Regions from separate parts of the Streptococcus sp. 9.1 genome, predicted to be linked through region 2. Evidence: predicted binding sites of a transcription regulator. Region 2 holds the regulator's gene; the other holds the start of a gene.
What was found. Region 2 encodes CtsR, which represses protease genes until heat stress. Its sites were predicted from a motif close to TTGGTCAAAAAAGGTCAAANA; they were not measured.
Positions count from the first base shown of each region.

Region 1: H7T93_RS03160 (ATP-dependent Clp protease proteolytic subunit) is a predicted target of CtsR. The motif match lies at 8,645-8,665, and genes of this name have one in related genera.

Region 1 covers NZ_JACLQS010000002.1:200,889-211,201, reverse strand. Annotated here, with positions in the region: gene H7T93_RS03210 (YigZ family protein) at 1-543, shown strand, start outside; gene cysK (cysteine synthase A) at 645-1,571, shown strand; gene H7T93_RS03200 (CBS and ACT domain-containing protein) at 1,720-2,379, opposite strand; gene H7T93_RS03195 (ABC transporter ATP-binding protein) at 2,514-3,224, opposite strand; gene H7T93_RS03190 (ABC transporter ATP-binding protein) at 3,224-3,988, opposite strand; gene H7T93_RS03185 (branched-chain amino acid ABC transporter permease) at 3,990-4,940, opposite strand; gene H7T93_RS03180 (branched-chain amino acid ABC transporter permease) at 4,944-5,828, opposite strand; gene H7T93_RS03175 (ABC transporter substrate-binding protein) at 5,872-7,047, opposite strand; gene H7T93_RS03170 (YlbG family protein) at 7,202-7,483, opposite strand; gene H7T93_RS03165 (YlbF family regulator) at 7,476-7,925, opposite strand; gene H7T93_RS03160 (ATP-dependent Clp protease proteolytic subunit) at 8,011-8,601, opposite strand; gene upp (uracil phosphoribosyltransferase) at 8,775-9,404, opposite strand; gene H7T93_RS03150 (glycoside hydrolase family 68 protein) at 9,494-10,313, opposite strand, start outside.
Region 2 covers NZ_JACLQS010000010.1:12,178-22,490, reverse strand. Annotated here, with positions in the region: gene pbp3 (D-alanyl-D-alanine carboxypeptidase PBP3) at 1-229, shown strand, start outside; gene H7T93_RS07415 (ATP-dependent Clp protease ATP-binding subunit) at 359-2,809, opposite strand; gene H7T93_RS07410 (CtsR family transcriptional regulator) at 2,810-3,265, opposite strand; gene H7T93_RS07405 (COG2426 family protein) at 3,583-4,053, shown strand; gene tsf (translation elongation factor Ts) at 4,159-5,199, opposite strand; gene rpsB (30S ribosomal protein S2) at 5,311-6,078, opposite strand; gene ahpC (alkyl hydroperoxide reductase subunit C) at 6,351-6,911, shown strand; gene ahpF (alkyl hydroperoxide reductase subunit F) at 6,928-8,460, shown strand; tRNA gene H7T93_RS07380 (tRNA-Cys) at 8,636-8,706, shown strand; gene H7T93_RS07375 (NAD(P)H-dependent oxidoreductase) at 8,795-9,340, opposite strand; gene H7T93_RS07370 (MarR family winged helix-turn-helix transcriptional regulator) at 9,428-9,856, opposite strand; gene H7T93_RS07365 (GlsB/YeaQ/YmgE family stress response membrane protein) at 9,989-10,219, opposite strand; gene H7T93_RS07360 (aminopeptidase) at 10,239-10,313, opposite strand, start outside.

The DNA of each region.
Region 1 (10,313 bases), on a different contig from region 2:
AGCCGTGAGGAAGAAGGAAGAGAATATATCGCTCAGATTAAGAAACAGCATCACAAGGCCAATCATTCTTGCTCTGCAATAATCGTTGGTGATGATGGCCAAATTAAGCGTTCCAGTGATGATGGTGAACCTTCTGGAACAGCTGGGGTTCCTATGCTTACTGTTCTAGAAAAACAAGGTCTTACTAATGTCGTAGCAGTTGTGACTCGTTATTTTGGAGGAATCAAGCTTGGGGCAGGTGGTCTTATCCGAGCTTACTCTGGTAGCGTTGCTCATGCTATTGAAGAGATTGGCCGAGTTGAAGTCAAGGAATTAACAGGACTAACCGTAGAGTTAACCTACTCTCAATACCAAGTCTTTTCCAACTTCCTTGAAAAAGAAGGACTCCAAGAATTTGATACAACTTTCTTATCAGATGTTTCTACTACTTTATTTGTCGAAGAGTCTGAGATTGAAAGACTCGGTCAGGAACTAACCGAATTCTATCAAGGGAAAGTTACTTATGAAAAATCTGGAAAGAAAATCGTTGAAATTCCTATCTGATAGTCAAACGTTATCACAGTGATAAAGAAGATGTATTTTACAAGTTGGCCCTACCGTCGTATACTTAGAACCATCAATCAAAGATTAAGAGGATTTTAAATATGACAATTTACAACTCAATTACCGAACTTGTTGGAAAAACACCTGTTATTAAACTTAACTCTATTGTTCCAGAAGGATCAGCAGATGTTTACGTTAAACTCGAAGCATTCAACCCTGGTTCTTCAGTAAAAGACCGTATTGCTCTTCGTATGATTGAAGATGCTGAAAAGGCTGGTACGATTAAACCTGGTGATACCATTGTTGAACCAACTTCAGGTAACACTGGTATCGGTCTTGCTTGGGTCGGTGCTGCTAAAGGCTATAAAGTTGTTATCGTAATGCCTGATACAATGAGTGTTGAACGTCGTAAAATCATCCAAGCTTATGGAGCTGAGCTTGTTTTGACTCCTGGTAGCGAAGGAATGAAGGGTGCAATTGCTAAGGCTAAAGAAGTTGCTGCTGAACGCAATGGTTGGGTACCTCTTCAATTTGCTAACCCATCAAACCCAGCTGTTCATGCGGCTACAACTGGCCAAGAAATTCTTGAAGATTTTGGTGCAGAAGGTTTGGATGCTTTTGTTGCTGGTATCGGTACTGGTGGTACTATTTCAGGTGTTTCAAAAACCCTTAAGGCTGCCAATCCAAATATCAAGGTTTATGGTATCGAAGCTGACGAATCTGCTGTCTTGAATGGTGATAAACCAGGACCACACAAAATCCAAGGTATCTCAACTGGTTTCATTCCTGACACATTGGATACAAAATCATATGACAGTGTTGTGCGTATTCCTTCTGATGAAGCTATCGCAACATCACGTACATTGGGTAGCCAAGAAGGTTTCCTAGCTGGTATCTCATCAGGTGCTGCTATTGCTGCTGCCCTAAAGGTTGCCGCTGAGCTTGGCGAAGGCAAAAAAGTCTTGACACTCTTGCCTGACAATGGTGAGCGCTACCTCTCTACAACACTTTACGATTTTCAAGACTAATAAAAAAGAAGCTGGAGCATAATGCTCTAGCCTCTTTTTATTGTATAAAGTTAAGCCTGTAGTTCATCAATTACTAGAAAAAGTAAGGATTTTAATCTCATTTCCACTGAACTGTTCCTACAAACTTTCTGTTTTTTTATCCTTGTTATTAGTCTAACTCTTTTGCTTCTGTTTCTGCAATTTCAGTAACTGTAAATCCTGCTTCTACAAAAACCTTCTTGAGTTGTTCAATCCCAATCTCTCCTTCAACTTGAAGTTCAACACGAAGTACAGTGTCATTTTTAGGGGCAACAATTGTACGTTCGATGTTGAGATTCTCACTAGCAATAAGGTTCGCAATTTTTTCCAAAACACGTGGAGTATCTGTAACTTCCAACCCAATACGAATTCCAGCTTGACCATAACCAGAAATTTCCAAGAAAGCACGAAAGACATCTTTATCTGTGATAATTCCTGAAATTTGGTCATTGTCCACAACTGGAAGGACTCCAACCTTATTTTGAAGCATGATATAGATTGCATCCTCAAGGCTAGCATATTTGGAAACAGTAAGGACATTCTTGATCATGATATCTCCTACTTTTGTCTTATTAAGGAGATAATTCATTTCATAAATTGACAAGCTTGTTGCTTTTGATGGTGAGGCCTCCGCCATTGTACCTTCTGTAACAAGCCCAACAAGTTTATCGTGTTCAATTACTGGCAAACGGCGCAAACCTTTATCACGCATAATATCTGCAGCTGCTGCAACTGTTGTTTCTGGTGAGACATAAACTACACGTTTCGTCATAAAATCTTTTACTGCCATGTTTCATTTTCCTCCGAATGATTTCTTACTTGTATTATACCACACTAATTGAAACCGATTGCAATATTTTACTGAAAAATTAGTATTTTACAATCAGCATAAGACGATAGAAAAACGCCCTCGGGCGCTTTTTCTTATCCTCCAAGATAGGCTTTACGAACTTCATCTGATGCAAGAAGTTCTTCACCAGTACCTGAAAGAACTACTTTACCAGTTTCAAGAACATAACCGCGATCAGCAATTGACAAAGCCTTATTGGCATTTTGTTCAATCAAAAGAACTGTAGTTCCTTGCGCCTTAATATCTTCGATAATATCAAAAATTTCTTGAATAAAGATTGGAGCAAGTCCCATTGAAGGTTCATCCAAAAGCAAAAGTTTTGGACGACTCATAAGGGCACGACCCATTGCAAGCATTTGTTGCTCACCACCAGAAAGTGTCGCTGCATCTTGATTCTTACGTTCTTCTAGACGTGGGAAACGTTGGAAGACTTTTTTCAAGAGAGCTGCGTTCTCTTCTTTATTTGTATGAAGGAAAGCTCCCATTTCAAGATTTTCCATTACGGTTAATCCTGCAAATACATGACGTCCCTCAGGTACTTGAGCCAAACCTTCGGCAACAATCTTACGTGCTGGTGTTTTGTGGATGTCGTTTCCAAGATAAGAAATGGTTCCCTCAGTTGGACGAACAAGACCTGAGATGGTACGAAGAATTGATGTCTTACCTGCACCGTTAGCTCCGATAAGAGTTACGACTTCACCTTCATTAACTTCAAAGCTGACGTTTTTTACAGCTTCGATCGATCCATATTTAATTGAGAGATTTTCAACTTTCAACATTGCCATTATGCTTCACCTCCCAAGTAAGCTTCAATAACGCGTTTGTTATTCTTAATTTCATCAGGTGTTCCTTCGGCAATCAAGCGTCCATATTCCAAAACATAGATACGCTCAGTAACATCCATGACCAAACTCATATCGTGCTCAATCAAGATGATGGTAATTCCGAAGTCTTTTTGAATTTGACGAATATGAGCAGTCAATTCAGCTGTTTCTTGTGGGTTCATACCCGCAGCTGGTTCATCAAGGAAAAGAATTTTTGGTTCTGTTGCAAGTGCACGAACAATCTCCAAATGACGTTGTTGTCCGTAAGCCAAGTTTTTCGCAAGTGTATCTGCCTCACCATCCAAGTTGAAGATAGCCAACAGTTTCATAGCTTTTGCTTTTAACTCTTCTTCACTTGAATAGTACTTAGGCAAACGCAAAAGAGATGCAAAGAAATTTGAAGGTTGCTTATTTGATAAACCAACAAGAACGTTTTCAAGTACAGTCATGTCTTTGAAAAGACGGATATTTTGGAAAGTACGTGACAAACCGAGTGAAGCGATTTTATAAGGTGCTTTACCGTTTAGGACTGTACCATCAAGTATAACAGTCCCTTCACTTGGCTCATAGACACCTGTCAAAAGGTTAAACAAGGTTGTTTTACCAGCGCCATTTGGTCCGATAAGCCCAACCAACTCACCTTCATTGAGTTCCATTGAAACATCACCAACGGCAGTCAAACCACCGAAGTTTTTAGTCAGATTTTTAACTTCAAGAAGTGCCATTTTATTTGCCCTCCTTAGATTTATTGAAGAATTTTGAGAGATAGAGTTCTTTTGTTCCAAGAAGTCCACCTGGACGGAAGAGCATTACAAGAATCAAAGCCAAGGCGTAAATAATCATACGAAGGTTTGAAACATTTTGTAGGAACATGTTGATAATACCAAGAACAACAGCGGCAATGATAGTACCTGTGATTGATCCAAGACCACCAAGAACGGCAATGATAAGGTAATCAATTGATTTCATGATGGTGAAGTCTTTCGGCACGACTGTACCGATGTAGCTGACATAAAGTGAACCAGCAATCGCTGAAATCATGGCACCAATAACAAAGATAAGAACCTTCATTTTTGTGACATTAACACCCATTGACTCAGCAGCAATTTCATCTTCACGAAGAGTGATTGCTTGACGTCCAGTTGCTGAACGTAAGAAATTAAGCACCAAAATGGTAATGATTACCACAAAGAAATAAATTACAGGCCAACTAGTATAGGGAAGGATACCTGTCAAACCAGCGGCACCATTGGTCAATTCACCACCATTAACGATAATGATACGGATGATTTCAGCCATACCAAGAGTTGCAATGGCAAGGTAGTCACCTTTCAAACGAAGGGTAGGTAGACCAAAGATAAGGGCAACAATAGCTGCGATGATGACACCGACAACCATTGAGAGGTAGAAACCGTCATATGTTGGCATCATACCAGTGATGATAGCTGATGAATAGGCACCAATTGCCATGAAACCAGCTTGACCAAGTGTAAATTGCCCTGAGAAACCAAGAACCAAGTTAGTACCAAGTCCCATAAGGATTGAGATTCCAATCCCCATTAAGATTTGGATGTAGTAAAGGTTCATGATACCTGAAAGTTCAAGACCTTTCAAGATAAGGAAGAGCCCAATGATAAGACCAAACCAAATAAGGTTTACTTTTAGATTTTTCTTCATGTCTTACACCTTCTCTTTCACATTTTTACCGAGGATACCCGCTGGGCGAACCAAAAGGATAACGATCAAGACACCATAAACGATGGCATCACGGTAACTTGACAAACCAATTGCAGTTGATAATGTCTCCAAAATACCGATAACAAATCCACCAAGTGCTGCACCAGGGATAATACCGATACCACCAAGAACGGCAGCAACAAAGGCTTTAATACCTGGTGTCATACCCATAAGAGGTTCGATAGAGTTATAGTAAAGACCAATAAGGACACCCGCTGCCCCTGCTAGTGATGATCCAAGAGCAAAAGTGAAGCTGATAGTATTATTAACATTAATACCCATCAATTCAGCGGCATCACTGTCTACAGATACGGCACGCATAGCTTTACCCATCTTAGTCTTTTTAACAATCAATTGAAGAGCAACCATAAGGACAAGGGCAACTACCAAGATAAGCAATTGCACATTTGTTACAGAGATTGATCCAAGATGATAAGTCTTAATTGCAATCTTTTGAGGGAATGAACGTGTATCTGCACCTACAAAGAGAACCATGATGTACTCAAGGAAGAATGAGACACCAATAGCCGTAATCAAGGCAGAAATACGTGTCGAATTACGGAGTGGGCGATAAGCCAAGAACTCAATGACAACCCCTAAAATCGCACAGACAAGCATAGCAAAGACAAGGGCAACCCAGAAATTCATTCCGAGGCTATTAATCGCATAGTAACCAACGAAGGCACCCATCATATAGATGTCTCCATGAGCAAAGTTAATCAATTTGATAATCCCATAAACCATGGTATATCCAAGGGCAAGTAGGGCATAGATACTACCCAAGATGATACCATTGACTAGTTGTTGGGGAAGTTGTTCAAAAAACATATATAACCAAACTTTCTAGTTCATTTTTAGTATAGATAACAGATTATTTTTCAATTTCAACGGCTTCCGCTGAAACTTCTTCACCATTATCTCTTTTAACCATAAGAGCTGCTTTAATAGGGTTATGATCCTTATCAATCGTCATTTTACCTGTAACCCCGACAAAGTTTTTCAAATGTGCTAAGTTATCGGCAATATCAACTGATGTTTTCGCACCTTTTGATGCTTCTGCAATCATATAAACAGAATCGTAAGCTAGAGCAGCAAACATATTTGGGTCAGTGTTATAAGCTTTCTTATATGCTTTAATGAAACCTGATGCCTTGTCAGAAAGAGCAACATTTGTTGAATATCCTGATACATAGTAGACGTTTGACGCATTCTTTTTACCTGCAAGCTCAGTAAATTTCGCATCACTAAATCCGTCAGGTCCAAGGATTGGTTTATCAATTCCAAGGTCACGTGCTTGTTTAGTGATAATACCAGTCTCAGTATAGTAACCTGGCATTACAATAGCATCATAATCAAGGTCTTTAAATTTTGTCAAGGCTGACTGATAGTCCTTGTCCCCTGAAGCAAAGGTAGCTTCAGTAACGATTTGACCTTTATATTCACGCTTGAATTCATCCGCAATACCTTTGGCATAATCTGAAGCATTATCATAGTAGAGAACTACTTTCTTAGCATTCAAATTATTGTAAGAATAAGCTGCCAAAACTTTACCTTGGTAACTATCCTTGAAGGTTGTACGGAAAACGAATTTCTTCGTACCATTAGCATCTACCGTAAGGTCATCCTGCGTACCTGAAGGTGTCAGCAAAGGAACCCCTGTTTTTTGTGATACGAGGCTAGCCGCAGCAACAGCACCTGATGTCGCTGGACCAACGATAGCATTTACATTACTCTGAATAGCCAAGTTCGTTGAAGATGTTGAAGCTTCAGCATTTTCAGATTTATTATCTTTTGTGACAAGCTCAAGCTTTTTGCCATCGACGCCACCAGCTTTGTTAATTTCGTCAACAGCCAACTTAATACCATTCTGCTCCGCCTTACCATAGGCTGCAACGGCACCTGTCAACTCCATGTTAACACCAATTTTGATGGTATCGCCAATCTTAGTACCATTGGCATTAGCAGTCACATCTGGTGACTTGCCACAGGCAACCAAGAAAATGGAAGCAAAAAAGGCTAACACAATAAGTGTGATCTTTTTAGACATAAGATTTCTCCTTAATATTTTCTTAAAAAAGTCCACCTTATAGCTTACAGAATTATCAGACAATTGTCAACTACACATAACTAAGCTTTAGCGGCAGTAATCGTTTCCATTACTTTAAGAATAACTCTTTAAAAAGAAAAAAACTTTTCTCTTATTAAAGAGAAAAGTTCTTAAACGGTTCAGGGACTGAGGTGTCGTAACGTTCCAGACTACCTACAAAGTCCATATCAATATCAGAATAGTAAGAAGGCAGAACTTTTTTCACTGCTTTCATTCCATCGAGCTCTTTCAAAATATCCTCGACCTTGTCCTCATCTACATAAAGGTGCACATAACGCATCTTATAAGAATGGTAGACAACATCCCCAAACTTGGCAATTTTACGTAAGTCTCTATTGTAGTATAAATAAACAATAATGCCTTGACGCTTAATCATGACTCATCTTCTCCTTTATGTTAGTGTCTCCCTTTTTATGATGTGGTTTATGAGGGGCAAGAGGTAGCCCAGTATCAATAAAAATCTGGTCTGAAACAGCTTGGGCAATCTCCTCACCAAGATTGGCTAAAATGGTCTGTAAATCGAACTCTGCCCGACGATAGCCAATAACCACCTCGTTTAAATCAATTTGGCGCTTCATTCGCAAAACCTGACGTTTCAACTCTCTCACATCTGGTCTAAAAGCCTCATACGCCTTAGCAGCATCATAGCTATCTTTTAATTCTTGAAATGCAAAGAGTTGCTCTTGAAGTTCTCTGTCATTTTCGAATTTCTGGCGTTTTAAACGGTAATTCTCTATCTCAGGTAGCTTTATAAAACACGAAACAAGACACTCTATAGCTTGATCAATCGCAAGCAACTCCTCATTGATTATTAACATGTTTTCTATTATAACACAAAAAGCCAGATGAAACGGTCCTTATACAACCGATTTGCATCTGACTTTTGTTTAAGACAAGCTCAGTTTATTTTAATTGGTTATTAGCCATGATTTCATCGATGAAACCATATTCAAGCGTTTCTTGAGCACTCATCCAATTGTCACGTTCAGCGTCTACATGAACCTTTTCAATTGGTTGTCCAGAATTATCTGCTAAGATTTGCTCCAAGTTATTACGTGTCTTGAGCAAGTGTTCAGCTGCGATAGCCATGTCTGTTTGTTGCGTACCGCCACCAGTACCACCCATTGGTTGGTGAATCATGTACTCTGCATTTGGCAACATGAAACGTTTACCTTTGGTACCGCTTGAAGCGATAATTGTTCCCATAGATGCTGCCATCCCCATAACGATAGTCTGAACATCAGACTTGATGAAGTTCATTGTATCAACAATGGCAAGACCTGCCGAAACGGATCCACCTGGTGTATTAACATAAAGATAGATATCTTTTGTATTGTCTTGAGCATCCAAGAACAAGAGTTGGGCGATAATTGAGTTTGCCATATTATCTTCAACAGGACCTGTTAACATGATGATACGATCCTTGAGCAAACGCGAGTAAATATCATAAGAACGCTCACCGCGTGATGTTTGTTCAATTACTACAGGAATCATATGAATCCTCCTTTTAATATTGTCTTGATGCTATTATATGATTTTAGTCAAATTAGGTCAAATAAAAAACATCATTCTTAGCACTCTTTCTAAAAGAGTGCTAAACTCTTCTATAACAATTTCACTTAAAACTTATTAATCTAGTAAAAAAAGGGAAATTTTCCCTTTTCAACTTATTTTGTACCAAAGAGACGGTCACCTGCATCTCCAAGACCTGGAACAATATAACCGTTTTCATTAAGTTTCTCATCCAATGATGCTGTGTAGATATCAATATCTGGGTGAGCATCTTGCAATTTTTTGACACCTTCTGGTGCTGCAACCAAGCAAACAAACTTGATATTAGCTGCACCACGTTTTTTAAGTGAGTCTACTGCCAAGATTGCTGAACCACCAGTCGCAAGCATTGGATCTACTACAAAGATCTGACGTTGATCAATGTCTTCTGGTAATTTAACTAAGTACTCAACTGGCTCAAGAGTTTCCTCGTCACGATACATACCAATATGACCAACTTTAGCTGCTGGTACAAGGCTAAGGAAACCATCGACCATACCAATACCCGCACGAAGAATTGGAACAATCGCCAATTTCTTACCAGAAAGTTGTTTTTGTACAGTTTTAGTAATTGGTGTTTGAATTTCAACCTCTTCGAGAGGAAGGTCACGAGACACTTCGTAACCCATGAGCATAGCAATTTCATTAACTAGCTCACGGAAGTCCTTAGTAGAAGTATCCTCACGACGGAGGATTGAAAGTTTATGTTGAATCAGTGGATGTGAAATAACTTGAAATTTACCCATAATAGTTTCTTCCTTTGCTTTATATTCACTCCATTATATCAAAAAGGCAAAAAAAACGCTTGCTTTACTGCAAACGTTTTTGAAAAGGATTATTTTTTAGGCAAATGAATCTTTCCTGTGACCAAACCATAGCCAAGAAGAGCTAGACTTGCAATTGCTGCAAAGATAGTCGCCAAGATTGAAAGAATGTTGCTCTTTGAACCTTCTGAATCACTTGGTGTCTTAGGAGTCGTAGCAAGTTTGGCAGCAACTTTAGTATTGTTGTCTTTACTTGACTCATCAGACTTAGTTACTTCATCAGCTTTAGCGACTCCGTGAGACTGAACTTCCTCTTCAGACTTAGCTGGTTTTGGAGCTTCTGTTTCAGTGACAGACTCTTCTTTAACAGGAGTCGTTGAAACAGTTGGTCCAGTTGCTACAATAGCCTCTGGTACTGGTGACGCAATCTCTGTAGCTTGAGCTACTGGACGACGGTCACCCACAGAACTCTCTGTTGAAGGTTTCGCAGGAACCTCTACATGATGATCATCTGATGAATTATTATCATTAGATGGGCGGTCTGTGAAATAAGGGAACGGATTACGAACTGGAGAATCTGGATTCGTCGGCGTTGCTGGTTTATCTTCTTTATTAGTTGATGGTTGATTATTGTCTGCTGGTTTAGAAGGTGTATCTGGTTTGTTAGACTTATCATCAACAGAATGATTACCTTCTGTTGGATTTACTGGTGTTTCTGATTTATCTGATTTCTTGTCTTCACCATCTTTAACAGTTACAGTTAAGACACCGCGAGCTTCAGAAACGCCCGGTGAACCATCAACTGTAGGATAAGTATGTGGTTTAAGACCATAATCTGACACTGCATAATAATCTACGTTATAGTCCTCATTTGGCAATTTAGCACTGTTT
Region 2 (10,313 bases):
CAATAGTAAACATATTAAAGTTACTACAAATCAAGTCCAAGCTCCTGTCAAACCAGGAGACAAGGTTGGAACTGCTACCTTTGAAGATAAGTCACTTGTCGGAGAAGGTTACCTACCTAACCAAGGTATGCCTAGCATGGAACTGGTTGCTGGTAAAGAAGTTAAGAAAAGCTTCTTCCTCAAGGTCTGGTGGAATCACTTTGTCACCTTTGTCAACGAAAAACTCTAAACCTTATAGTCGAGCCTTGCTCGGCTTTTTCTTTTACCCAACTTTACAGAAAGATTGACTCTACCTTGACTCCTGTTGACACAAACAAAAAGACAAACTACACCTGTAATCTGTCTTTTTGTTTAATCTTTACACTACTGTAAAGGTTAATTTATCTTTCGAACAACCAATCTTAAGGGTTTGTCCACTCACTACTTGGCCGCCTAGTAAGAGCTCAGATAACTTATCCTCAACCTGAGTTTGAATCGTGCGACGTAATGGACGAGCACCCATCTCAACATCATAGCCATCTTTAGCCAAATGCTTGAGGGCAGCTGGTTGGAATTTCAAGTCAATCCCTTTTTCAGCCAAAGCTGAAACCAACGGTTTTACCATAATTTTGACAATCTCACGAAGCTGTTCTTCCTCTAAGCTATGGAAGACAACCTTCTCATCAATACGGTTGATAAACTCTGGACGGTAGGCCTTCTTAAGCTCTTCCATGATACGTGACTGCATAGCTTGATGATTATGAGAAATGTCTCGAGCACCAAAACCAACAGTCTTATCATCGCGAAGAGCAGTCGCCCCCAAGTTCGAAGTCATTATGATAATGGTATTTGAGAAGTCGACTTTACGACCTCGACTATCCGTCAAGACACCATCATCCAAAACCTGTAAGAGAATGTTGAAAATGTCTGGGTGAGCCTTTTCTACCTCGTCAAAAAGAAGAACTGAGTAAGGCTTGTTACGAACTTTTTCTGTTAACTCACCACCCTCATCATATCCAACATAACCTGGAGGAGCACCGTTAAGGCGGCTAGCCGCAAATTTTTCCATGTATTCTGACATGTCAAAGCGAAGCAAAGCTGACTCATCATCAAAGAGAACCTCCGCCAAAGCCTTGGCCAATTCTGTCTTACCAACACCAGTAGGTCCAAGGAACATGAAGGAACCAATCGGACGTTTGCCAGTACGAATACCTGACTGGTTACGACGAATAGCACGACTAATCGCTGAAACTGCTTCGTCTTGACCAATAACACGTTTGTGAAGCTCTGCTTCCAGATTCAAGTAACGCTTGCTATCTGCCTGAGTCATCTTCTCAACAGGAATACCTGATAGACGACTAAGGGTTTGCATAATCTGATCTGCATCTACCAAGGCAGGTTTTGGTAATTTTGCTTTTTGGCTAGCCTTATATTGTTTAACAGCAGCCTTCATATCACCAGATAGAAGCGCTTCGTCCAAAGGCGTTATTTCAAGTTTGGCTTCTTTTTTGATACGACCTTGAACAGTTGCACTCGCTTCATCTAAAAGGTCAATGGCAGAGTCAGGTAAGTTTTTACTCGTCAAATAACGGTGGGCTGCCTTGACTGCTGTCTCAACCGCCTCATCAGTAATCGTTACACGATGATAGTCTTCATAAGACGACCGTAGGCCTTTTAGAATATCAATCGCCTCAGCTACACTTGGCTCCTCGATTGTAATCTTAGCAAAACGGCGAGAAAGAGCTGCATCTTTCTCAATATGCTTCTGGTACTCAGCTTGAGTAGTTGCTCCAACCATATGAAGGGTTCCACGTGCTAGAGCGGGTTTCAAAATATTCGCCGCATCTAAGGTACTATCAATACCTGAACCAGAACCGATAATCGTATGCAATTCGTCAATAAAGAGAATGATTTTTCCATCAGCTTCAATCTCATCAATGATCTGATTCATACGTTCTTCGAAATCGCCACGGAAACGTGTTCCTGCAACCACACTCATCATATCAAGCTCTAAGATACGCATATCAGCCAACTCAAAAGGTACTTCGCCTGAAGCAATACGCTGTGCCAAGCCAAGCGCAAGTGCCGTCTTACCAACACCTGCTTCACCCACAAGAACTGGGTTATTCTTCGTTTTACGACTCAAAACCTGAATCATGCGTGAAATTTCTTTCTCACGTCCAATAACAGAATCAAGAGCACCTGACTCGGCTACTGCCGTTAAGTCTTTTGTGTAATCTGACAGTTCCCCAGTAGAAGATTGAGGAGGCTGCATCATATTAGCAAAATTACCTGATGCCTTTGACTTTTTAGGCTTACGAAGGTCGTGAATGGCCTTCAAATCTTGCTTACTAAGACCTGCGTAACGCTCCAAAGAACGTCGTAAATCGATAATGCGAGGCTTATCGCTGTCATCCTTATATTGAAAACCAGCAACTTCAAGGAGACGACAAACCATCAAATCCTTATGAAGGAGAAAGGCCATCAATACATGTTCAGACCCTACCTCTACAGCACCAGTTACACTAGCAATTCCCTCTGCCTCTTGCAACATAGCCCCTAAAGCATGTGACTGTGCACGTAAATCGATAATATCTGATTCAGACAAGTCTTTTGGACTTTTCTCCATCGCTAGTACAGCAGCGGTCTCAATCTCTTCCGCACGAATACGGTCCTCAAAATCAGTAAATGTTAGGTAGGCTACAGATCCTGGAACCTCAACCATAGCCAGAAGCACATGCCAAGTCTCCAAGAAAGGACTTCCAAAACGCTCTGCCTCAAGCTGAGCACGATGGAAAATGGCCTGCATTTTTCTTGAATATGTCGTCATCTAATTTCCTTTTCTATCCAATCTAAGTAATAGCGAGCGTAGAATACGCGAACGAATAGCAGCCGCATCTTCGCCTAAAACATCATCACTAGCAGTTGCTAAAATCAAATTTCCCTCACGTTCAGTGATGATTTTTTCATCAAAAAGCAACTGAATCAAGTCTGTAAATACCTGCTCGCTGAGCTGATCCGCCAAGTTCTGAAGCAAATCATTAATCATGTGGTGCTTGTCGGAGAATCTGACCTTGACGATACGAATATAACCGCCACCTCCACGTTTACTCTCAACAATATAACCACGACTTTCTGTAAAACGAGTCTTAATAACATAGTTAATCTGACTCGGTACAACTTGAAAAGTATCTGCTAAGTTCGAGCGTTGAATCTCAGCAATTCCAGACTGGCCCAGCAATTCTTTAATATATTCTTCTATACTATCTGATGTATTTCTTGCCATCTTAATTCCTCCAGTCTAATTTGACTATAACTGACTATTATTATACCAAAAATGTCAGCTCATGGGAAACTATACCCTCAAAAAGCTTTTTAAAGTTGTCATTAGAGACCATATAAGATACAATAAATAAGACTGAAATATTAGGTAACTTAAGGTGTTTGATTCAAATTTTCTATCTACTTTGATAGGCTGAGACCCACCTAATCCAACAAGTACTTTTTAGCACTTTCGCAGTAGTATTAGTCTTATCACTCTCGATAAAGCTCATGTCATTTTGAGTCTTATCTCTTATTTTATTCCCCTATGAAAGGTTACTCATGAAATACATCATTGCACTCTTAATCTCTATGATTCCCTTGGTTGAGCTCCGTGGAGCCGTTCCTGTTGCTATCGCCTCAGGTATCCCTTGGTGGCAAGCCCTTATTCTTTGTGTTATTGGGAACATGATTCCAGTTCCAATTATCTTCTTCTTCGCCCGCCGTGTTCTCGAATGGGGGGCAGACAAACCTCTAATTGGTGGCTTCTTCACCTGGTGTCTTAAAAAAGGTCACAGTGGTGGGCAAAAACTTGAAAAAGCTGCCGGAGATAAGGGGGTCTTCTGGGCCCTCCTCCTTTTTGTGGGAATTCCACTTCCAGGAACAGGAGCCTGGACTGGTACCCTAGCAGCATCTATCCTAGATTGGGACTTTAAACGTAGTGTTATTGCCGTTATGCTGGGGGTTATCCTTGCAGGTATCATCATGGGAACACTCTCTCTTCTACTTGGTGTAAATACCTTCGCTCATTAATTACTTTGTTAACGTCTGGGGCATGCTCAGACGTTTTTTAATAGCAACAAAAAAGAAGCTACGATTCATTTACGTAACTTCTTTCTTTTTATCTAGCAACTAGAATTAGTTGTTAAGTGCTGCTGCCATTGTAGCTGCAACTTCTGATTCAAAGTCGTTAGATGCTTTTTCGATACCTTCACCAACTTCAAAGCGAACGAATTCTACTACTGAAGCGTTTACTGATTCAAGGTAAGCTTCAACTGTTTTGCTGTCGTCCATGATGTAAACTTGAGCAAGAAGAGTGTAAGCTTGGTCAACTTTAGTGTTGTCAAGCAAGAAGCGGTCCATTTTACCTGGGATGATTTTATCCCAGATTTTTTCTGGTTTACCTTCAGCAGCCAACTCAGCTTTGATATCTTCTTCAGCTTGAGCAAGAACAGCATCAGTCAATTGAGCTTTAGAACCATATTTAAGGTGTGGAAGAGCTGGTTTGTTAACCATTGCACGGCTTTCGTTATCTTGATCGATAGCGTGGTTAAGTTGTGCCAATTCATCTTTAACAAATTGTTCATCCAATTCAGTGTATGAAAGAACAGTTGGTTTCATCGCTGCGATGTGCATTGAGATTTGTTTTGCAAGAGCATCATCTCCACCTTCGATAACTGAAACAACACCGATACGTCCACCGTTGTGTTGGTAAGCTCCGAAGTGTTGGGCATCAGTTTTCTCAACAACTGCAAAACGACGGAATGAAATCTTTTCACCGATAGTAGCTGTAGCAGTTACGTATGCAGCTTCAAGAGTTTCACCTGAAGGCATAGTCAATGCAAGTGCTTCTTCGTTGTTAGCTGGTTTACCTTCAGCAATTACTTTAGCTGTTTCGTTTACCAACTCAACGAATTGAGCGTTTTTCGCAACGAAGTCAGTTTCAGCGTTAACTTCAACAACTGCTGCAACGTTACCGTTAACGTAAACACCAGTCAAACCTTCAGCTGCAACACGGTCAGCTTTCTTAGCTGCTTTAGCCATACCTTTTTCGCGAAGCAATTCAATCGCTTTTTCGATATCACCTTCAACTTCAACCAATGCTTTTTTAGCGTCCATGACACCAGCACCAGATTTTTCACGCAATTCTTTAACAAGTTTAGCTGTAATTTCTGCCATTTTGTTTTTCTCCAAATTTATTTTATCAAACTAAGGGGCAGGGCTGAGCCCCGCCCCTTAGGTGTTTGTCGTATCTTACAGTGGGCATATAGCCCTAACCAATCTTAAAGATTAGTTGTTGTCACCTTCGACAACTTCAACGATTTCTTCGATTGAATCAGCTGCAGCTGCTTCTTGGAAATCTGCAGAAGCATCTTCACCTTGGTTACCTTCGATGATAGCATCAGCCATTTTTGAAGTGATCAATTTAACGGCACGGATAGCGTCATCGTTAGCTGGGATGATTACATCGATCTCATCTGGATCAGCGTTTGTATCAACCATCGCTACAACTGGGATACCAAGTTTTTTAGCTTCTTTAACAGCGATTTGTTCTTTGTGTGGGTCAACGATGTAGATTACATCTGGAATGCGAGGCATATCTTCGATACCACCCAAGAATTTTTCAAGACGTGCACGTTGTTTGTTAAGAAGTGCAACTTCTTTCTTAGGAAGAACTTCGAAAGTTCCATCAGCTTCCATTTGTTTGATTTCTTTCAAACGAGCGATACGTTTTTGGATAGTATCCCAGTTTGTAAGAGTACCACCCAACCAACGGTGGTTGATGTAGTATTGACCAGCACGAGTTGCTTCTTCAGCTACTGCTTCAGCTGCTTGTTTTTTAGTACCAACGAACAAGATTACTGCATCGTTAGCTGCTGCTTCACGAACGAATTCGTAAGCTGTATCAGCCATTTTTACAGTTTGTTGCAAGTCGATAACGTGGATTCCGTTACGTTCTGTGAAGATGTACTTAGCCATCTTAGGATTCCAGCGACGAGTTTGGTGACCGAAGTGAACACCAGCCTCAAGAAGTTGTTTCATTGAAATTACTGCCATGAGTATTTCTCCTTAAAATTTGTTTTTTCCTCTTCTAAGCTTTAGACTTGCAGTCCCACCCTGCGGCAACAAGACCACAATCGGCTTAGAATGAGTATTTGTCACTTTACGCAACTATAATAGTTTATCAAAAAAAGTGACATTTGACAAGCTCTAAAACCAGTCTGACCATTAGAAAAATCCCCCTCTCATTAAAATTGCAATCGTTTTCTTTGAGGTTGATGAGTATTTCGTTTATAATTAGGCTATTAAAAATAGAGGAGGACATTATTTTGTCATTAGTCGGAAAAGAAATTATTGAATTTTCAGCACAAGCTTATCACAACGGGGAATTCATTACTGTTACAGATGAAGATGTTAAAGGTAAATGGGCGGTCTTCTGCTTCTATCCTGCAGATTTTTCATTTGTCTGCCCAACTGAACTCGGTGACCTTCAAGAACAATATGAAGCTCTTAAATCTCTTGGTGTAGAGGTTTACTCTGTCTCTACCGATACTCACTTTGTTCACAAAGCTTGGCATGATGACTCAGATGTTGTTGGAACTATTACTTATCCTATGATTGGGGATCCTTCACACCACATCTCACAAGGTTTTGATGTTCTTGGACAAGATGGTCTCGCACAACGTGGTACATTCATTATTGATCCAGATGGTGTTATCCAAATGATGGAAATTAACGCTGATGGTATTGGACGCGATGCAAGTACTCTTGTTGATAAAGTCCGTGCTGCTCAATATATTCGTCAACATCCAGGTGAAGTTTGTCCAGCCAAATGGAAAGAAGGAGCTGAAACACTTACTCCTAGCTTAGATCTTGTAGGTAAAATTTAACAACCAGGGGGTATCCATGGTCTTAGATAAAGAAATCAAGACACAATTAGCGCAGTATTTAAATTTACTAGAATCTGATATTGTATTACAAACAGATTTAGGGGATGATGATAATTCTCGTAAAGTAAAAGAATTTCTAGACGAGATTGTCGCTATGTCTGACCGCATTAGTCTTGAATCAACACATTTAAAACGTCAACCTAGTTTTGGTATTGCACAAAAAGGGAAAAAAAGTCGTGTTATTTTCTCAGGCTTACCAATGGGCCACGAATTCACATCTTTCATTTTAGCTCTCTTGCAAGTTTCTGGTCGTCCACCTAAAGTTGATAAGGACACTATCGAACGTATCAAGAAGATTGATAAAACCATCGATTTAGAGACTTATGTTTCATTAACATGTCACAATTGTCCAGACGTTGTTCAAGCCTTTAATATAATGGCTGTTTTGAACCCAAATATCACTCACACCATGATTGAAGGTGGGATGTATCAGGATGAGGTCAAAGCTAAAGGTATCATGTCTGTTCCTACGGTTTACAAAGACCAAGAAGAATTTACATCTGGTCGTGCAACCATTGAACAGCTTGTAGAAAAATTGGACGGACCACTTGATGCTGATGCTTTCGCTGATAAAGGTGTCTATGATGTTTTGGTTATTGGTGGTGGCCCTGCTGGAAACAGTGCGGCCATCTATGCTGCCCGTAAAGGTTTAAAAACTGGTCTTTTAGCAGAAACCTTTGGTGGACAAGTTATCGAGACAGTCGGCATTGAGAACATGATTGGTACGCTATATACAGAAGGTCCTAAGTTAATGGCCCAAGTTGAAGAGCATACGAAATCTTATGATGTTGATATCATCAAAAGTCAATTAGCTACTGGCATCGAAAAGAAAGAACTTATTGAAGTGACACTGGCTAACGGTGCCGTTTTAAAATCCAAAACTGCCATCCTGGCTCTCGGAGCCAAATGGCGTAATATCAACGTTCCTGGCGAGGAAGAATTCCGCAATAAAGGTGTTACTTACTGCCCACACTGTGATGGTCCACTATTTGAAGGGAAGAATGTTGCAGTTATCGGTGGTGGTAACTCAGGTTTGGAAGCGGCTTTAGATTTAGCTGGCATTACTAAACATGTTACGGTCTTAGAGTTCTTACCTGAATTAAAGGCAGATCAAGTCTTACAAGAACGAGCTGCTAAAACTGATAATCTAACCATTCTTAAGAACGTTGCAACCAAAGAAATTGTTGGTCAAGATCATGTAACTGGTTTGAATTACGTTGAGCGTGATACAAACGAAGAAAAACATCTTGATCTTGAAGGTGTCTTTGTTCAAATTGGTCTTGTACCAAATACTGCTTGGCTCAAAGATAGTGGTATTGAACTCAATGAGCGCCAAGAAATTATCGTTGATAAATTTGGTTCAACAAATATCCCTGGTATTTTTGCTGCAGGTGACTGTACAGATAGTGCCTACAAGCAAATCATTATCTCCATGGGGTCTGGTGCTACAGCTGCTATCGGAGCATTTGATTACTTGATTAGACAATAATCAACACTTGCGTGTTAGTAATCTATCTTCAACAGTTATAATTAATATGAAGAGGTTGAATGTCTTTCAACCTCTTTATGTTTCTTGTAAATAGGCAGTTTGAATAATCAACCAGTCAATTTGATGAAAGAGACTTGACGAATCTTTTTTTTTTCGATAGAATGGTATCTGTTATGGCGGTATAGCCAAGTGGTAAGGCACGGCTCTGCAAAAGCTTGATCGTCGGTTCAAATCCGTCTACCGCCTTCATAATACGAAGACACCTTAGGGTGTCTTTTTTTCATTATTGCATATAAAAATACCCGAAGCTAGAAACCTCGGGTATTCATTATTCTTATTTAATCGCTTCAATCAAAGCTTCCGCTTGATTCTGAAGGCTTTCAAGAACTTCTTCAGTTGCTAGGAATTTCCCATCTGCCCAGGCTGTATCATTTACACGTGTCGCTGTAAAATCACCAACCACTTGGGTACGGATAAATGGTAACAAGTCTTTGTAGGCATCAAAAAGTTGATTGTGACCACCATTAGCAACTGATGACACGGTTACAATCTTATCTTGAAGAGCTGATGGCCCTGAAGGATCTGATAGGTCAAGGGCACGGCTCAACCAGTCAAGCAAATTTTTCACTGGCCCAGGAATTGAGAAATTATAAACCGGTGAGAAAATCCAAATTGCGTCTGCTGCCAAGACCTGTTCTCGAACTTCTGCCAAAACTGGAAGAACTGGACTTTCTAAATCCTGATTAAAAACAGGTACTTGACTATAGTCAAGATAAGAAACATTAGCTTTACCAGCTAACATTTTCTCAGCTTCTTCTGCTAATTGGTGGTTAAATGATCCCTTGCGAAGAGATCCAACGATAAATAAAATGTTTTTCATGATACGTTTCCTTTGTATTTCTAATAATTGATTTTTACTACTACATAGTAATATATATAATTCCATTAGAAATATAAAGAAATATGCTCAGACATTCTTAAATTTTTTCAGGAGCTCTACCAACTGTGCCTGCTCTTCAGGTGTCAGAACGGAAAAAGTCTCCTCAATAGCTCGTTGATGTGGCGGGATTGCTGCTTGAATAATACGACGGCCCTCATCCGTCAAATCAACCTCGAAAGCACGCTTATCTGTTTGGCAGGCTTCTCGCGTCAACCAACCTTTTTTCTCCATATTTTTAATGACGACAGTCATATTCCCGGAGGTGGCAAGCATGCAGTCAATTAATTCGCCAATTTTCATACGTCCTTTAGCATTAAGCACGTCCATGACTCCAAATTGAGTTGGTGTCAAATTAAATTCTTTAAAGGTCTCAGAAACCTTGGCATCGATGGTACGAAAAGCCTTACGCATAACTACCATACTTTTTACAGCCATGTTTTTATCTAAGTCACTCATTTCTAGTCCTTTCCAAATAGATGCTGTTTTTATTACTCTACCACAGTTTTTCTAAAAGTGGTATATGAAAATGAAAAAATAAGAAAAAAGAGTCCTTAGATATCTAACCAATACCTCAGAACTCTTTCATTTCTAACTATTACGATTCCAAAAAAGGGCTAATAAGATAACAGCACCTAGTACTGAAGGAACGATAGCAGTATCTGCTAGCATCGGTCCCCAATTTCCAAAAAGAAGCTGACCAACAAAAGCACCTAGCCATCCAACAAAGGTCTTACCAATACAGCCCATATGTTCACCCCTATTTGATATAGCAGAGGCAATAAGGCCAATTAGAAAACCAACTATCATACTTCCAATCATGATAAATTCTCCCTCATACTTAGATTACCCAATCCCCATTTCGGAAGATCGGTACACGACTACCATCTTGGCGGATACCATCAATATCCATTTG